One region of the Listeria aquatica genome, then DNA from elsewhere that is predicted to be linked to it. Evidence: a T-box and tRNA genes for the amino acid it is inferred to sense, from the RefSeq annotation. Region 1 holds a T-box; the other holds one or more tRNA genes.

Region 1 (9,915 bases):
GATGGACGGTTTCGTAACAGCTATTCGTGAAGGTTTAGATGAAGCAGGTTATATTCATATTCCGATTATGTCCTATGCAGTTAAGTATGCCTCCGCTTTTTATGGTCCATTTCGAGATGCCGCAGACGGGGCGCCTCAATTTGGCGACCGGAAAACTTATCAAATGGACCCAGCAAATCGTGAAGACGCTTTTCGTGAAGCAAGTAGCGATGAAGCAGAAGGAGCAGATTTTCTCATTGTAAAACCTGCGCTTTCTTACTTAGACATTGTTCGTGATATTCGGAACACCACGCATTTACCCGTTGTTGCATACAATGTGAGCGGCGAATATGCTATGGTAAAAGCGGCTGCGCACAATGGTTGGATTGATGAAGAAAAAATTGTGATGGAAATGCTTCTTAGTATGAAGCGAGCAGGAGCATCACTGATTATTACTTACTTTGCAAAAGACGTCGCGAAGTATCTGCAAAAATAAAAAATCAGGAGGAAAACCATGAAACATTCAGCATCTAAAAAGGCATTCGATGAGGCCTTAAAATTAATGCCAGGTGGGGTAAATAGTCCGGTTCGAGCTTTTAAATCCGTTGCGGCTGATCCCGTTTTTATGGAAGAAGGAAATGGAGCCTATATTAAAGATATTGATGGAAATCGTTATATCGACTATGTTTTATCTTGGGGACCACTTATTCTTGGACATGCCAACCCGCTAGTAGTTGAAAAACTGACTCAAGCGGTTCGAAAAGGAACGAGTTTTGGAACACCAACGGAAATTGAAAATGAGCTAGCTAAACTTGTTATTGAACGTGTGCCTTCTATTGAAATTGTACGGATGGTTTCCTCAGGAACAGAAGCAACTATGAGCGCCATTCGACTTGCACGCGGTTACACGAAACGCAACAAAATCTTGAAATTCGAAGGAAGCTATCACGGTCACGGAGATTCTCTTTTGATTAAAGCAGGATCCGGAGTTGCCACACTAGGCTTACCGGATTCCCCAGGTGTGCCGCCTGATTTAGCGAAAGATACAATCACGGTTCCTTATAACGACTTAGAAAGTGCCAAGCTTGCTTTTGAACATTTTGGAGAAGAAATCGCTTGTGTGATTGTCGAGCCCGTTGCAGGAAACATGGGAGTTGTTCCGCCAATCGCTGGATTTTTAGAAGGGCTGCGAAAGCTCACAACTAAATTTGGTAGCTTGCTCATTTTTGATGAAGTGATGACCGGGTTTCGTGTCGACTTCTACTCCGCTCAAGGATATTATGTCGTAACGCCTGATTTAACTTGTCTAGGAAAAGTTATTGGTGGTGGACTCCCAGTTGGAGCTTATGGTGGTAAAAAAGAAATTATGGAACACGTCGCACCAGCTGGAACCGTATATCAAGCTGGTACGCTTTCTGGAAACCCTCTTGCAATGACAGCTGGTTATGAAACAATCAAACAATTGACACCACATGATTACGGTAAATTCCGTGCGCTTATTAAACGAATGGAAGAAAACCTCAAAGAAATTGCGACAAGATATGAAGTGTCAATAGCAATTAATCAAGCTGGCTCCATGTTTGGATTTTTCTTCACGGATCAAAAAGTGATTAATTTTGAAACAGCCAAAAGTAGTGACCTTGATTTCTTTAGCCGCTATTACAAGGAAATGCTTGACCAAGGAATTTTTCTTCCACCTTCACAGTTTGAAGGAATCTTTATTTCAACAATGCACGGAGAAAAGGAAATTGACCGTACGCTTGAGGCATTTGAAACTACTTTTAAACGCTTGAAAAGCTGATTCCTTAATTGACGAGTGAACTTAATTTTGATAGACTAAGAGAATAATAATACTAAAAAGCGAAGAAGAGGAAGAGTATATGAATTTTTCTTTCCTAGAGAGAAAGTGGTTGCTGCGAACTTTCAAAGAAAATTCATAGAAGGTAGCCTTGGAGCTGTTTTTCTGAACTTTAAAGTAGGAAAAACCGGTGCTAAATCGCATCGTTACTAGAATGAGTGCCGAATTTTTTCGGTAAAAAGGTGGTACCGCGAATCTAAACTCTTTTCGTCCTTTTCGGATGGAAAGAGTTTTTTTGTTTACTTTTAAAGGCAAAATTTGATGGGAGGAAATAGAATGAAGGAATTTGATAACACAGAAATGCCAACAAAATATGAACCGAGTAATGTTGAAAGTGGGAGATATCGCTGGTGGGTAGAAAATGATTTCTTCAAAGCTTCTCGTGATGATTCGAAACAAGCTTACAGCGTTGTCATTCCACCTCCAAACGTAACTGGAAAGCTCCACCTTGGACATGCTTGGGATACAACACTTCAAGACATTATAACAAGAATCAAAAGAATGCAAGGCTTCGATACACTTTATTTGCCTGGAATGGATCATGCTGGGATTGCAACTCAAGCAAAAGTAGAAGCTAAACTAAAAGAACAAGGCGTTTCACGTCATGAATTAGGGCGTGCTAAATTCCTTGAAAAGGCTTGGGAATGGAAAGAAGAGTACGCAGGATTCATCCGAGAACAGTGGGAAAAGCTTGGGCTTGGACTTGATTACTCACGTGAACGCTTTACATTAGATGAAGGTTTATCGGATGCTGTAAAAAAAGTGTTTGTTTCACTTTATGAAAAAGGCTTGATATACCGCGGCGAATACATCATCAACTGGGATCCAGTTGCCAAAACAGCACTTTCGGATATTGAGGTTATCCATAAGGAAATTGAAGGGCATTTTTACCATCTGAAATATCCACTTGCCGATGGGAGTGGTTTCCTTGAAATTGCGACAACTCGCCCTGAAACAATCCCTGGTGATACAGCAGTTGCCGTGCATCCAAAAGATGAAAGGTATCAACATTTGATTGGAAAAACGATTCTTCTTCCAATCATGAACCGAGAAATTCCAATTGTGGCAGATGATTATGTTGATCGCGAATTTGGTTCTGGGGCGGTTAAGATTACACCAGCACACGATCCAAATGATTTTGAAGTTGGTAACAGACACGATTTACCACGCATTATTGTCATGAATGAAGATGCAACCATGAACGAAAATGCTGGAAAATATCAAGGGATGGACCGATTTGAAGCAAGAAAAGCTATCATTGAAGACTTCAAGGAGTTAGGGCTCTTTATAAAACAAGAACCTCATCTTCATTCAGTGGGACATTCAGAGAGAACAGATGCAGTCGTAGAACCTTATTTATCTTTACAATGGTTCGTCAAAATGCAACCTTTGGCAAAAGCTGCTCTTGATATTCAAACATCAGAGGAGACAAAAGTGAATTTTGTGCCTAGTCGCTTTGAAAAAACCTACGCGACGTGGATGGAAAATATTCATGATTGGTGTGTATCCCGTCAGTTGTGGTGGGGACACAGAATCCCTGCTTGGTATCACAATGAAACTGGTGAAGTTTATGTTTCTGAAACACCACCTGAAAACGAAGCTGAGTGGACACAAGATGAAGATGTCCTTGATACTTGGTTCAGTTCGGCACTTTGGCCGTTTTCAACAATGGGTTGGCCAGATGAAGATGCCCCAGATTTTAAACGTTATTTCCCAAACAGTGCTCTTGTAACAGGTTATGACATTATTTATTTCTGGGTTTCTCGAATGATTTTTCAATCCGTTGAATTCACTGGAGAACGTCCATTTAAAGATACTTTGATTCACGGACTTGTGCGTGATGCTGAGGGACGGAAAATGTCGAAATCACTTGGAAATGGTGTAGATCCGATTGAAGTGATTGATAAATATGGCGCGGATTCGCTCCGTTATACGCTTTCTACTGGTACAGCACCTGGGCAAGATTTGAAATTCAGTTTTGAAAAGGTAGAGGCAACTTGGAATTTTATTAATAAGATTTGGAATGCTTCGCGGTTTGCTTTGATTAATATGGATGGGCTGAAATATGAAGAAATTGATTTATCGCACGTAACAGAAGTTAGTGATAAATGGATTTTGACTCGTCTGAATGAAACCATTCAAACGGTAACGGCGCTCTCTGAGAAATATGAATTTGGCGAAGTAGGAAGAACACTTTATAATTTCATTTGGGACGAATTTTGTGACTGGTATATTGAAATTGCCAAAATCTCACTATACGGGGAAGATGAACAAAGCAAACAAACCACACGGTCAGTTCTTGCTTATGTTCTTGATCAAACCATGCGCTTACTGCACCCCTTCATGCCGTTTGTAACAGAAGAAATCTGGCAAAATTTGCCGCATGAAGGCAATTCCATTACGGTTGCAAAGTGGCCAGTTGTTCGAGAAGAACAAATGCAAGGTGAAGCTGCACTTGCGATGAAGACGCTTGTCGAAATTATTCGGGCCGTTCGAAATATTCGTTCCGAGGTGAATACACCGCTTAGTAAGCCTGTTGCCATTCAAATCAAACCAAAAGATGAGGCCTACAAACGAATTATTGAAGAAAACATTTCATATATTGAACGTTTCTGTAATCCAGAATCCCTCGAAATTTCGTTTGATATTGAACCTTCAAATACGACAATGACAGCTGTTATTACTGGGGCTGAAATTTTCTTACCGCTTGAAGGTCTAATTGATATCTCTGAGGAAATTGAGCGCTTAACAAAAGAACTTGATAAGTGGAATAAAGAAGTGGCACGAGTTCAGGGAAAACTATCTAATGAACGTTTTATTTCTAAAGCCCCTGAAAAAGTTGTTCAAGAAGAACGAGCAAAGGAAAAAGATTATCTTGAGAAAAAAGCGTCTGTCGAAGAAAGAATCAGAGCACTCAAAAACGCTTAACTTTAAGCGCGAAATAGCTCCTCAATTTTGCCCGGACTATTTCGCGCTTTCATAGAAGGGAGAGCCAAAGCTTTGTATTTTAACACTTACGAAGAAGCCTTAAACTGGATTCACGGAACGCTGCGTTTAGGTATCAAACCGGGGCTCACACGAATGGAACTGCTACTTGAAAAGTTAGATCATCCAGAGAAAAAGAACCGGTTTATCCATATTGCTGGAACGAATGGAAAAGGGTCTACCTTAACTTTTATTTCTTCGGTCCTACAAAAAGAAGGATATCGTGTAGGGACTTTTACATCTCCCTATATTGAGACATTTAATGAACGAATAGCCATCAATTCACTTCCTATTAGTGATGCCGATCTTATTCATCTCGCAAATCGAATTGCTCCTATTACAGAAGAAATCGCAGTTGGGGAATACGGGCCACCCTCTGAGTTTGAAATTATTACAGCCATGATGTTTTTGTATTTTGCAGAGTTTGAAAAAATTGATTTTGGGATTATCGAAGTGGGGCTCGGTGGCCGACTCGATTCGACAAATGTTTTAACACCGATTCTTTCCGTCGTCACAACAATCGGACTCGATCATATGGAGTTTCTCGGCGACACGATCGAAGAGATTGCCTTTGAAAAAGGGGGCATCATTAAGCCTTCTATTCCAGTCGTTGCAGGTGTACTACAAGATTCTGTCATCGAAACATTAGAAGAACTAGCTATTTCTCGAAACGCACCTTTTTATTTGTACAAAAAAGATTTTGTAGCAGAAAAGGTAGGGGACAAGCTTTTGAACTATCGAGATGATTTTGGTGAACTTAAAGCCTTACAGATAGGTCTTGCTGGTGATCATCAAATCCAAAATGCTTCTGTCGCAATTTGTTCACTCCGTTTGCTTGAAACGGAAAAGTGGATTCATTTATCAGAAGAAGGATTACGAGGGGGACTAGCTGATGCTTTTTGGCCTGGCAGACTCGAAAAAATAGCCCAAAATCCAACGATTATTCTTGATGGTGCACATAATCCTGAAGGGATTCGTGCACTGATTCAAACGCTTCAACAAACGAACTCAGAAAAAATTGTTCTGCTTTTTAGTGCTTTACTTGATAAAAATTACGATGAGATGATTCAAGAAATACAAACAAATGTGGATAATGTTGAGTTTTACCTTACAACATTTGATTTCCCTCGTGCCATGGCAAAAAAAGATGTTCTTGAAGTGGCTGAAAAGCACAACCTAACACCCGTCTTGGACTGGAAAGTGTTCCTTGAACAGATTTCGCCTGAGTTACAAGAAACCCCATTATTTATTACGGGATCGTTATATTTTATATCAGAAGTAAGAAAATATCTTCTTGAAAAAACAAGTACCGTTTAAGGTGCTTGTTTTTTTATAATCGCATTTTCGAGCCATATTACCTTTATAAACATTGATTTTTTTAAGGAGAAAGCTCTATTTTCAGTGAAAATAACATCCTTAAAATGCTTTTTTTAGAAAATGACAATAAAAAAATGCCTTGCTATAATAAGCCATATTCATCTGAAGAGGAGCGGTTCCACCTATGCTTTATTTAAACGTCTTTATTTTCTCTGCGATTTTAGCTTCATTCATTCAAGTTGCAGCTACTCATTTTCCTCTTAAGCAACCTTTTATGTTTCGCTTCTCCCAGTGTGACTTTTGCAAACGACGTCTTTCGTTTTTTGAAATGATTCCACTATTTTCGTTTATAGCTCTGCGTGGTAAAACTTGGTGTTGTAAAAAAAGACTCTCTTATTCCTATTTTATTACTGAACTCACTTTCCCCATTCTTTTTACATTCCTTGTTTATCTAAAAAAAAGCGCTTCCCATCCAATACTTCCACTCACTTGTTTTGTTTTTCTTTTCTTCTTTTTATTAACCGATCTTGCTTATTTACATATCCCTGACTCCGCAGTGCTCGTTTTCTTAGGGATTATTCTACTAATCCAATTTAAGGAAAGCGTTCCGTTTAGTGATATTTTATGGCAATTCTTACTAAGTTTTTGTTTTTATGGCATTCTCTATTTTATTTTCCGAAAGGGGTTTGGAATGGGAGATACCAAATTACTAATCATCTTAGGCACAGCTCTTGGTTTTAAAGAAAGCTACTGGATTTTCTTTCTTGCGCTGGCCTGTGCAAATCTTTTTTTTGGACTGACAGTTCTTTTTAGGAAAATTCCTTGGAAGACAAAGATTCCTTTCGTTCCATTTCTTTTTACAGGATTTTTAATCTATCTAATTTCACACTAGGAGGCGTTTAAAGTTGCCGTTAAATTCAAAATTAAATCAGCCACGTGAAAAACTTTCCCTAGAGGGAGTAGATTGCTTGTCACTTGATGAACTTGTTGCAGTTTTACTGGAAACAGGGACAAAAACAGAATCGGTACAGTTATTAGCTAAACGTTTTATAATGCGTTTTCGTGGAACTTCAGAAATTCAGCAAGCTAGTGTAACTGAGTTTCAAAAAATAAAAGGAATTGGACCAGCAAAAGCTTGCAAGCTTGCTGCAGCTATTGAGCTTGGGAGACGAATTCATAAAGAGCAGCAAGGAAAAGAACGTCTCACAATTCGAACTCCTGAACAAGCAGCACTTCTTGTGATGCCAGAATTACGTTTTTTACATCAAGAACATTTTCATTGTTTGTTTTTAAACACCAAAAATCATTTACTCCATCGGGAAACACTTTTTATTGGGAGTTTAAACATGAGTGTTGTCCATCCGCGCGAAATTTTTCGAACAGCACTAAAAGTTTCTGCCGCATCTGTCCTTTGTTTTCACAATCATCCTTCTGGTGACCCGACACCGTCAAAAGAAGATATTTCAGCGACTAAAAGAATACAAGAGTCAGGTAAAATAGTTGGTATTGAACTGCTTGATCATATTATTATTGCTAAAGACAAGTATCTGAGTTTAAAGGAACAGTGCTATTTCTAAAGAAATCATTAAATTTGTTTCTTTTCATTAAAAATAATGCCTTAATTTAAACAGTTATGTTATAATGTAATGGTTGTATATGTGTATAGAGAAAATGCGACACAAACCTTGATTAGCTTGCAATTTACGAGAGCAAAGAATCGTGTCAGCTCAAATTTACTCATATAATGTTAATTTAATGAAAAGGAGAATACAGATGTTTGGATTTGGTAACAAAGATATTGGCATTGATCTTGGAACGGCAAATACGCTTGTATACATGAAAGGGAAGAGCATTGTATTGCGCGAACCTTCTGTCGTTGCTATGAAAAAAGATACCCAAGAAATCGTTGCGGTCGGTAGCGAAGCAAAAAACATGATTGGTCGTACGCCTGGAAATATCATTGCCATTCGCCCAATGAAAGATGGGGTAATTGCTGACTATGATACAACAGCTGCAATGATGAAATACTATATTCAAAAAGCGAGCAAAGGGCTTGGAGCGAGTAAACCTCGTGTTATGATCTGTGTTCCCTCTGGAATTACGGGAGTAGAAAAACGTGCTGTCACAGATGCAACTCGCCAAGCAGGAGCAAAAGAAGCTTACACGATTGAAGAACCATTTGCAGCAGCAATTGGTGCTGGTCTTCCAGTATGGGATCCAACTGGAAGTATGGTTGTTGATATCGGTGGCGGAACAACGGAAGTTGCGGTTATTTCTTTAGGAGGCATCGTAACTAGTCGTTCAGTTCGTACAGCTGGTGATGATATGGATGATGCAATCATTAACTATATCCGCAAAAAATATAATCTTCTTGTTGGAGATCGTACAGCTGAAATGATCAAAATGGAAATTGGATCAGCTGATCCAGCTAATCTTGATCTTACACCATTTGGGATTCGTGGACGTGACCTTGTAACGGGATTACCCAAAACGATTGAAGTTACACCTCAAGAAGTTAGTGCTGCACTTTCAGACACTATCGCTGCAATTATAGATGCTGTAAAGAGCACATTAGAAAATACACCTCCTGAATTATCTGCTGATATCATGGACAAAGGAATTGTACTTACTGGCGGCGGAGCACTTCTTAGAAATTTGGACTCTGTGATTTCTGAAGAAACAAAGATGCCTGTAATCATTGCTGATGAACCGCTTGATTGTGTAGCTATTGGTACTGGTAAGTCGCTTGAAAACATGGATCTTTATAAAAAGAAAAAAATGAACTAAATGGGCACTCGTTTAGTTGAGACAAACTGGAGATCGTTAGCTGCTAATCGAAAAAAGAGGATGAACGAGATGAGGTGTTCGCATGCCACAGTTTTTCCTAAATAAACGTTTGATTGTCTTGCTCATTTCGATCATTGTTCTTGTTGCGCTAGTCGGATTTTCACTTCGTGACAGAGAAAATGCATCGTGGCCAGAGCAATTTGTAAAAGACGTTGTAGGGTTTGGTGAAAATATTGTTTCAAAACCAGTAACCTACGTGTCTAGTCTGGTAGATGGAGCTAAAGACCTCAAAAATACGTATACGGAAAATGCAAAATTAAAAAAACGCTTAGATGGGGTAGCGCAACTTGAAAGTGAAGTTGCAGACCTAAAAAAAGAGAATAAAGATCTAAAAGATTCACTAAATATCAAAGACAGCATTCGTGATTATGATCCAATCAATGCCATGGTCATTTCTAGGAATCCATCTAATTGGAATGAACAAGTTGAAATCGATAAAGGATCACATGATGGTGTAAAACCTGATATGGCAGTAATTACGGCTGGAGGTTTAATTGGCCGCATTACAAGTACTGGAGCCAAGTCATCAACAGTTGAGCTATTGACTTCCAATGATACAAGAAACCGAGTTTCTGCTATGGTTCAAGGAAGCAATAATGCTTATGGAATTATTAATGGTTACGACGGTGATACCAATTTGCTGGAATTAAAACAACTTCCTTATGATATGAAATTTTCAAAAGGACAAAAAATTGTTACTTCTGGTTTAGGTGGGAAATTCCCTGCAGGTATATTTGTCGGTACTATCGAAAAAGTTGAAACAGACAAAATGGGGCTTTCACAAACTGCTTACATCAAAACTGGCGCTGATATGTACGATATGAATCATATTATCATTTTACAACGTACGGCTGAAACTTCATCCACTTCGAATGATACTGGTGAAACGGATACGTCCTCTTCGACTGGAGGAAATTGATCATGAATGT
Region 2 (9,915 bases), on a different contig from region 1:
GGCTTGCGACAATCGTCGAAACTTGGCCTACCATGTTGGGAATATTATGATGGCAAACGCCAATTCGTGGATGACCATTATAAGGCATTTCCACATTTGGATAGTTTACCGAGTTTTTTATACTGCCTGTTTCGAGATACGCTTGTAATTCTCGTGCTGCCATAATCGAGCAGTTGATTTCTGCTTCAGCAGTTGATGCACCCAAATGAGGCAGCACCCGGACACGCTTATTTTCAAGTAGCGAATTCGTAGCAAAGTCTGTCAAATAGAGTCGTAATCTTTGATGGTCAAGCGCATCTAAAATCGCTGCTTCATCCACTAATTCACCTCGAGAAAAGTTTAGCAGTACGGCATCCGAGCGAAGTAGCATCAACGTTTCAGCATTGAACATTTGATGTGTATTCTCCCTGAGTGGAACGTGAACGCTAATGTAATCGCAAGTCGTTAAGATTTCTTCGAGTTCAGTTGCCCGCTTGACTTCTCGTGAAATTTTCCAAGCTGTATCCACGGATATGTAAGGATCAAACCCCATTACTTCCATTCCGAGTGCAGCCGCATCATTAGCAACGAGCGCACCAATTGAGCCAAGTCCAATAATCCCTAGTTTCTTGCCTGCTAATTCCGTTCCCGAAAAAGCTTTTTTCCCTGCCTCTACTTTTGCTGCTACGTTTTCCCCTTCAAGTCCGCGAACCCAGGCACATCCTTCAATAATTGGGCGCGCTGCCATGAATAAACTTGCAAGTACCAGTTCCTTAACAGCATTAGCGTTCGCTCCCGGCGTATTAAACACGATGATCCCTTGCTCTGAACAACGCTCAAGCGGGATATTGTTAACGCCCGCTCCTGCTCGCGCGACGGCTTTCAACGATTTCGGAAATTCAAAGTCGTGTAAGCTGTAACTACGGAGCAATAATCCATCAGGATCCGCATTTTGATCCACACTGTATTTCTCGGAATGGAAGGTTGCAAGTCCTTCTTCTGCAATGGCGTTTAGCGTTTCAATCTTAAACATAAATTTTTCCCCCTTTATATTTAACAGCGAAACCCTCCATAAAGTGAACAAATTCTTCGACGCCAAGAATTGGGAAGGCATTGTATAAACTAGCTCGCATACCACCAACTGAGCGATGCCCTTTCAAATTGATGAAGCCTTGTCTTTTCGCTTCTTGCAAAAAAAGCGCATCTAGTTGTTCGCTTCCTGTATGAAAGGGAATATTTGTGAGTGAGCGAAATGCAGGTTCTACAGAAGAACTAAAAATTTTGGATTGATCCAAGTAGGTATATAAAAGAGCCGCTTTTTCACGATTTCGTCGTTCCATTTCTGCTACGCCGCCCTCGCTTTTAATCCACTCTAAAACAAGCTTTGCCACATAAATAGCAAAGGTTGGTGGGGTATTGTATAGGGAATGATTTTTTGCCTGCACCGCATAATCTAGCATCACAGGAAGATCAGGAACTTGCCCGATCAAGTCTTCCCGTACGATGACGATTGTTAGTCCCGCTGGACCAATGTTTTTCTGCGCACCAGCATAAATTAACCCAAAGTCCTCCACGCGGTAGTCATTCGATAAAATATTGGAAGACATATCTGCAACGAGCGGGATTTCTGATTGTGGAATATCGAAGAAAGCCGTTCCTTCAATGGTATTATTTGTCGTAATATGTAAATAGGAAGCATCTTTTGGTACTTCCGGAATTTCTGGAAGGTAATGAAAATTTTGATCTTCAGAAGAAGCCACTACAACGGCCTCCGTTAATTTTTGTGCTTCTTGAATGGCTTTTTGCGACCAGGAACCGGTGTTTACAAAGGCTGCTTTTTTACTATGTGCTAGGTTAAGTGGCACCATTGTGAATTGAAGGCTTGCTCCGCCTTGTAGAAACAAAACTTTATAATTATCCGGAATGCCCATTAATTCGCGAAGTAACACTTCTGCTCCTGCTAAAATTTCTTCAAACCACTCGGATCTGTGGCTGAGTTCCATGACCGACATGCCTGATCCCTTGTAAGAAAGCAGTTCCTCTTGCACTTGTTTTAAAACTGGTTGTGGTAACACTGCTGGCCCAGCTGAAAAATTATAGATTTGCTCCATTTCCCACTCGCTCCCATTCCTTTTTATTTTTTAAAAGCACTCTTTCATTTGTGCATTAAGACACAATTTTTAGAATAAATAAAAAATCAAAGGTTTTCGTATATTATAACAGAAGACCATTAAAATTAAAGAGAAAGCCTTTCCTAAAAAAACAAGTACTTTTAGCTAAAAGTACTTGTTTCCAATTATTTGGTTTTTCTAAAGACCATCCAGTAAATTACAAGGAATAAAACAAGGGCTAAAATCGCAGAACGATACATGATGGCATAGTTGCTATACGTTGCGACAATACTGAGCCCAAAGCTTCCGATCGCCATCCCGATATCCATGCCTGATAAAAATGTTCCGTTTGCAGCACCTTTGTTTTCTGGAGCAGCTCGATCTATTGTCAGCGCTTGTAAAGCGGGTTGTGTCATCCCGTAACCTAGTCCAAATGCCAGCGCCGCAAAAAATAGCATCCACGCACCCGTAGCAAAGGAAAGCAATAAAATCCCAAGTATCATAGCAAAGACACCTGGAACCACAACAACGAAATGTCCTTTCGTATCATATAACCGACCCGCAAAAAGCCGACTTAAAAGTATCGTAATGGCTTGTCCCAGAAAATAAATCCATGTATTTTCAACGTGTATTTCTGTACCGTACACCATCATAAAAGTTTGAATTCCGCCAAGTGGGATAGCCATTAATAGACATAAAAAAGCCGGCAACAGCGCCGTTTTCTCGAAAAGCTTTATTTTCCCGGCTTTTTTCACTTTTTCTTGCTTGATTCGAACTTGCGAAAGCAGTAAAAAAGTACCAACTAATATGACCAGTGCAAAAGTAATTAGCGTATTAAATGAAAAATAATTCATAATCAAAATGGCTACAACGGGGGCAAGTGACATTCCAAGCGCTGTTGTCAGTCCATAAAATCCAATTCCTTCACCCGTTCGGTTAGGCGGAACAATTGCCGAAACTCCCGTTGCAATAGAGGTTGTGCTAATCCCCCAGCCTGCTCCTTGAATGAAACGAACCGCAAGCAAGGCTAAAACAACTGTTGAAATATAAAAACTAGCCGTTGTCGCAATTAAAATTAGAAAGCCTATTAAAATGAGCATTTTAGAGCCAAATCGATCATTCCAGCTTCCTGAAATAGAACGCATGAGAAGCGCTACTACTGAAAACACACCCACAGCAAGACTAGCTTCTACTTGCGAACCCCCAAGCTTAATAATTTGGGTGGGCAAAGTGGGCATAAATACCATAAATCCAACATATAGAAAAATACTTCCTATCAGTAAAAAAATGTAATCCTTCGTCCATAATTTTGTTTTACTTTCCAAAAAATCCCTTCTTACTCAATATTATTCTCGATCTGGTTTAACAAAGTAGCAAAAGTTCGCAAATCTTGTTCGGAAAAATCGGCAAACATCTTTTTACAAGCCTCTTCTACAGTTTCTTGCAAAACAGAAGTTAGCTTCTCTCTCTTTTCATTTAAACTTAACAGAGTTTTTCGACGATCTACTTCATCCGTTTTGCGAATCACTAAGTCTTTCCGCAACAGGACATCAATGATCCGATTAACCGTTGGCGTGTCTTTTTCTGAGAGTTCGGCTAACTGTTTTTGTGAGATTGGTGCCTTTTGCTGAATAATGTTTAATATCGTCCACTGTTCAGGTGTTACTTCTAGATCCGCCAAGCTTCTTGAAAGAAATAAGTGCATTTTTTTCGCGATTTTCGTTGTTTGAAAGGAAAATTCATCAAACTTTTGCCTCATCATTTCACCACACCTTAATTAATTGTTACAACAATAATTGTCTTAACAATCATATAACAATATTTATAAAAAGTCAAAAAAGCTAGCTAAAGGCCCAGAATCTGCCTTCAGCTAGCTTTTAAAGCAACTCAATATTTATAATTTCATCAAATTGAACAGGGTAAATCTGCCCAAATATATCGCGAAAAAGAATTTCTTGTGTTTCAGGATCCATTTCGAATGGCACTAAATCCATTTCGCGAATAACACCCCGCCCTACGAAAGCTTCCGAATCCTCAAAAGATGCCAACTCTAGTTTCGCCACATTTGCTTCTTCAAAAAAGTTCAGTCGCACTAACCATTCTCGCTTGATTGCATCAGACAAGGTGATATAAAAACTTTCCTGTTCCACTAAATCAACTTGCGGCTTTTCGATAAGAACTGCTGGATTCGTTACTTCGACTTGTTTATCTAAAGATATAGCATAAACCATTGTGATCACCTCTTTCTATTTCTATTATACGAACAAATGTTCTTGTTTGCAACTTTTTTATTTGAAATTTTTTCCGTTTAGAATCTGAGTAGGTTTAGCGCTTACATAAAAACAAAGGGTTGCAATCAAAAAAATTAGTCGCTATACTAAAGTAAGTAAATAACATTTGAAAAGAGGTATTCCTATGTCAAACACATTTTTAGAAGCAATCAAATCGCGCCGCTCGATCTATGCGCTTGATAAAAACGTATCATTATCTCAAGACGAAATCGAAGAAATCGTAAAAGAAGCTATTAAGCACAGTCCATCTTCGTTTAATTCACAAACTTCACGTGCTGTTCTTTTATTCGGCGAAAACCATGATAAACTTTGGAATATCGTAGAAGATACACTTCGTGCTATTGTTCCTGCTGAAAATTTTGCCTCCACTGAAGGAAAAATCGCTTCCTTCCGTGCTGGATATGGAACCGTTTTGTTTTTCGAAGATACAGATGTAATCAAAGGATATCAAAAAGATTTCGCACTTTATGCTGAAAACTTCCCTATTTGGTCCGAACAAGCAACAGGTATTGCGCAGCACTCTGTTTGGGTAGCTCTCGCAGACGCTGGAATTGGAGCTTCCTTGCAGCACTACAATCCACTTATTGATGACGCAGTTAAAGCCGAATGGAACCTTCCAGAAAGCTGGAACTTGCGTGCACAAATGCCATTTGGTAACATCGCTAGTGAACCTGGTGAAAAAGAATTCATGGCAGACGAAGAACGCTTCCGCGTGTTTAAATAAGTTACCAAAAAAGCCTTAACTGACAAGCCCTTCTTGAAAGGCGCAGCAGTTAAGGCTTTTTTTATTCCGCAATAAAAGTTTCTACTTGTTTCATAAGTTCATCACAACTCACTGTTCCCGTTATTCGTCCCTTCACTTCACCATCCACGATTACAAATGAATTCGGGATTCCTTTGACTTTAAACCGATCAGCAATTTTTCTTTGCTTATCGACGTTGACTTTAACAACTTGAATATCCTCATTTTCTCTTTCTGCATACTGATCCAAAGTTAACCAAAAACAGCGACACGGCGCACACCACTCTGCCCAGAAATTAAGTAAAATTTTTGAATGACTGGCAATAATCTGATCAAAGTCGTCTTCTTTTGCATGTATAATCGCCACATTTCTCACCTCTCGATTCAGATTATGCCATTCCATCTGAATCGTCAAGCGAACAAGCTTAACTGTTCATTTTTTAACAATCTCCCGATATTTTCGTAACCCCGCAAAGATAAATAATAAAATACCAAACGCTGCCGCAAGTGCTGTCCCCGCAAAATCGAAAAATAAATCTCCAGACATATTTCCCGCACCATTAAAAGCTGCAATAACTCGTTTAAAATCAAGCGAAGCGCTAAATAAGCTACCTACAAATAGCAAGAAAATCAAGAAAATCTGTCCGCAAATGCTACCTAGTTTTGTCCACCTGCTTCGAAGTAATAAACTGGCATCTTGCATTTCATTTGCGGCAGTAGCATACGCTGATCGATTTAGATGACGACTTAGCATTGATAAAAACAGAGAAGCGCCAAAAATTCCAATACTGATGCTGGTCCAACTCGGTATGACAATCAAAACAAAACTTAAAGCAATTCCTAGACTGTATAAATATAAAATAGGGCGTTTCCCCCACGCTTTCTTAACAAGCGGCTCTACTGCAAGTGAAAAGAGAGTTCCTAAGAAATAAACCATATAAACGCCAAACAACATAAACTTGAAATTGTTTTCGGCAAGCGCCACAAATGTTCCGTAAAGCAATGAAAAACTCATTACAGCACCTTGAGCAAAAGAGAAATATAAAATCCACGGCGCTAGCTTCAGTTTCATTTTTGGCATTAAATAAAGACCCGCACCAACGAAAATCAAAATACCCGCTAAAGCGGCTGAAAATACCCAGAACACATAATCTGTAGACTCGATAGTTCGAGCTTCTTTAAATAGAAATAGAATAAATGATGCAGCAAAAAAAACAAGAAATGGGCGAATTAGAAAGGCATCTCCAGTTCGTGTCTTCACTTCATAATTAGGCAAGCGACTAACAAAATAAAATGTAATCAAGAGGAGCACTGCGTAAAAAAGAAAGGCCAGACTAGGATAAAGAAATTGGGCTAAAATCCCCCCAATAACAAGGGCTAAGATAATTACAAAAAGCGCTCGCAAATAGTTATTATTAGACATTTTTCTACCATAATAAAAATGGTCATGGTATTGCAAAGTAATATAAACTGGGAGCGCCATACTACTTGATATCCCAATCAATATAGCCCCAATTTCAATCCAAAGAGCGTCAAAAGAGCCAAGACTAGCTAATACTGATCCAACAATCCCCATAGCGATTAAAACTTGTAAAAGCGACTTTGCCTTTGCTTGATAATTAAAGGCATTAAACAAGAAAGTTCCTGTTGATTTAAAGACATAAAAAATAATTAATGACGCATAACCATTTAGCCAACCATGATATAAGTTTCCAACTAGAATAAAAAATAAATAAGGCATGAATACCGTTGCATTCATAACGGCATACATGAAAAATTTTCCTTTTGGCTCCATCTTTAACTCCTCAATTCTACGCAAAGAGTCCAATATGTTTCACGTGAAACAATTTAGATTCATTTGGCATATTTCAACAACCTTGCGACATTCTCAGCTGTCCTTACTAAATTTTGTTCGGCATCCCGGCGCACCTCCGAAAAGGTACTCACTGAAGCAACACTTGGAAAAATAGCCGTCATTCCCTGCTGATAAAGTTTTTCACTATCCTTCGTTACACTTCCGCAAATAGCAATAACCGGAATCCCATCAGGTACCGCCCGTGCGACACCAAGTGGCGCCTTTCCACTTGACGTTTGTCCATCCATTCTGCCCTCACCAACGACAACAAAATCCGCATCAGTACATATTTCTTTAAGCTGCAGCTGCTCAATTACATAGTCAATTCCAAGTTTTAGTTCAGCCGATGCAAATTTAAGAAGACCCGCGCCCATTCCTCCTCCAGCCCCCACTCCTGGAGTCTTTGGAACACCAAAAAAGCGGTTATAGAAAGTTTCCATCGCTTGATCGACCTGAGGCATCTCTGCTTCATTTAATCCCTTTTGCCCGCCAAACACAAAGGTAGCGCCATTTGGACCTGTAAGAGGATTTGTTACATCGGTGATGACACGAATTTTTGTTTGAGCTAACTGCGTCCTCACTTTGTTGTTTTTCATTGTGTGAATTCGCGATAAATTCTTTCCAATAGGTGAAACAGGGTTTCCCAATTCATCGAAAAATTCGTATCCAAGTCCCGCTGCCATACCAATTCCGCCATCATTGGAAGCGGTCCCCCCAACCCCGATAATGATTTCCTTAGCGCCTTGATCCATCGCATAGTTCATCATCTCTCCGACTCCTCTCGTTGAAACGGTGAGCGGATCACGCTTGTTTTCTGGTACAAGTTGCAATCCACAAATCTCAGCCATTTCAATGAAAGCCGTTTGTCCAGCATGAATGAAAGCGATCTGCGCGTTTACCGGCTCTAAAAATGGCCCGGTAACAGAAACTATTCTTCGTTCAGTATGCAAAGTTTTAGCCAGCACGTCAAGCGTGCCTTCTCCGCCATCACCAACAGGCAAAAGATGATATTCCACCTCAGGAAAGACACGCAGGAACCCCTTTTGAATGGCTGTTGCCGCTTTATCAGCAGACAGCGTTTCTTTAAAAGAATCTGGAGCGATGACGATTTTCATTGCGGAACCTCCTTTTTTGTTCTATCATATCATTTTTTACAAAAAAACAAAGCCCTAATCTTTAGTTGACAGCTTGCCTCTCAATCGTTATTATAAAATTAAACTTGGTCCTGTAGCTCAGTTGGGAGAGTATCACCTTGACATGGTGGGGGTCGCTGGTTCGAGACCAGTCGGGACCATTAAAAAACAGGCAAGAAACTAGAAAATAAGGTTTCTTGCCTGTTTTTATGTATTAAGATTTAGTTTCTTTATGCAGTAGTTCGCGAACCCGCTTAGGACTAACTAAAAATGATGTAAGTAGAATAAATGGAAAGAACTGTAGTGGAAAAACGAACAGCAAAATAGAGCTAGTAAGAAGCGGGCTGCCGACAATTCGAGAACAGCTGGCAGCAACAAAAATAGTCAGTAAAAATCCAATGTGCCCATCAAGTGGCCAAGTGACAACGTAGCCCATCACGCTACTCGCAAAAATAGCCGGGAAGATTAACCCCCCTTTCCAGCCAGTATTTACACAAATTGCAGCAAGAAGTGGTTTTCCAAGTGCAATTAGTAGCAAAAACAGCCAACTATACGTTGTTACTTCGCTCGACATCTCAATCAGCTGATGTTCTCCTGAAAACAGAAAGTAAGAAGATACCATCCCTAAAAGCCCAATGCTTATACCTCCAATTAACGCAAGCACCCACTTATTTTGCACAAATCGTAATCCTCGCTTTACGAGCGTTTCGAGACCATTAAAATAAAAAGCGAAACAAACGCCAAGAATGATAACTGGAAGTGCAAAAATGAGATTTTGCCAATTCCAAATAGAATGATCTGATAGTCGAATGCCAAAGATGCTTTCTGGAAGCGGCAAAAGATGTTTTACTAAAACAAAGGCACCAAGCGCACAAAACGAAGCTACAATTGAAAGTAAATAACGTAACCAACTAGGTAATTTTCTTTCTACTGGATTTTTATGTTCAATATCTTGGACGACCCCGTTAAAAGGTGCTAGGAAAATAACCGACATCATCGCACCGATTCCTAAATTTACGAGTTCCTCTTTGCTCGCTAAATTAATCCGCAAATGTTCAACTAGCCAAGTTATCATCGCGCCGACCATGCCAACTAAAGCAGCTTCCGGACCTAAACTTGCTCCGAAAGAAAGAATAATCCACGCGGCAAGAATCGTTTTCCATAGCCGATTTTTGTATTCGATTCGTCCTGTTTTTCTAAATTCGGCCATGTTTTCGTGCATCGTATATGGGAAAGCACCAAGTTTCGTTTGGATAAGACCAACAAGAATCCCCCCTATTATGCCAATGATTAGCGGATACAAACTTGGTTCGTGCAAACTTTTCGGTAACTTTTCCCAAATAAAATCTGTTGAAAAATGGACGATTGCTAAAAACAAGGCAGCGACAACACCAATCACCGCACTTAGTACTAACGTATAGCCACTTAATACTACAGAAACTTTTTTCATTCTGTTCCCCCCAGAAATTGAAGCCATTCTTTTATTTTTTGCCCGAAAAACATAAGTTTAAACCGGTGTTCTGAACGAAACTACCTTTTGACGATCCGTTCTCAAATAAAAATCACCTCACGCTAAAACATGTGAGATGATTTTTTCAGCTTATTTATTTTTTTTATTCGCTTCTTTATCCAAAGCTTTCTTTACCTCTTGGTTCACCTTATCTTCATACTCGTCACTATACGTTTTCGAATCTTGAATTAACTGATCACAAAATATAGCGACATCTTTTCCAGTGACAGTAAGCACCTCATCACCTCTTGCTGCGCCCTCTTCGAAAAGTTCCAAAACAGCAGAAAGCGGCTT

Evidence for each region. The T-box of region 1 lies ahead of HB912_RS04480 (valine--tRNA ligase). A T-box ahead of a tRNA ligase gene usually reads a tRNA of that ligase, here a tRNA-Val.
Region 2: it has a tRNA-Val gene. The T-box ahead of HB912_RS04480 (valine--tRNA ligase) is inferred to sense a tRNA for this amino acid. The anticodon was not compared.

Annotation. Positions count from the first base shown of each region.
Region 1 is NZ_JAARRM010000001.1:897,089-907,003, reverse strand. It holds gene hemB (porphobilinogen synthase) at 1-475, shown strand, start outside; gene hemL (glutamate-1-semialdehyde 2,1-aminomutase) at 494-1,780, shown strand; T-box leader at 1,834-2,055, shown strand; gene HB912_RS04480 (valine--tRNA ligase) at 2,114-4,765, shown strand; gene HB912_RS04475 (bifunctional folylpolyglutamate synthase/dihydrofolate synthase) at 4,838-6,139, shown strand; gene HB912_RS13390 (prepilin peptidase) at 6,324-7,031, shown strand; gene radC (RadC family protein) at 7,045-7,716, shown strand; gene HB912_RS04460 (rod shape-determining protein) at 7,913-8,926, shown strand; gene mreC (rod shape-determining protein MreC) at 9,009-9,905, shown strand; gene mreD (rod shape-determining protein MreD) at 9,908-9,915, shown strand, end outside.
Region 2 is NZ_JAARRM010000005.1:13,474-23,388, forward strand. It holds gene HB912_RS10890 (phosphoglycerate dehydrogenase) at 1-1,012, opposite strand, end outside; gene serC (3-phosphoserine/phosphohydroxythreonine transaminase) at 1,005-2,090, opposite strand; gene HB912_RS10900 (MFS transporter) at 2,276-3,415, opposite strand; gene HB912_RS10905 (MarR family winged helix-turn-helix transcriptional regulator) at 3,427-3,849, opposite strand; gene HB912_RS10910 (hypothetical protein) at 3,968-4,321, opposite strand; gene HB912_RS10915 (nitroreductase family protein) at 4,506-5,105, shown strand; gene HB912_RS10920 (thioredoxin family protein) at 5,167-5,490, opposite strand; gene HB912_RS10925 (hypothetical protein) at 5,557-6,918, opposite strand; gene HB912_RS10930 (glycerate kinase) at 6,978-8,093, opposite strand; tRNA gene HB912_RS10935 (tRNA-Val) at 8,200-8,272, shown strand; gene HB912_RS10940 (chloride channel protein) at 8,326-9,561, opposite strand; gene HB912_RS10945 (DUF1048 domain-containing protein) at 9,712-9,915, opposite strand, start outside.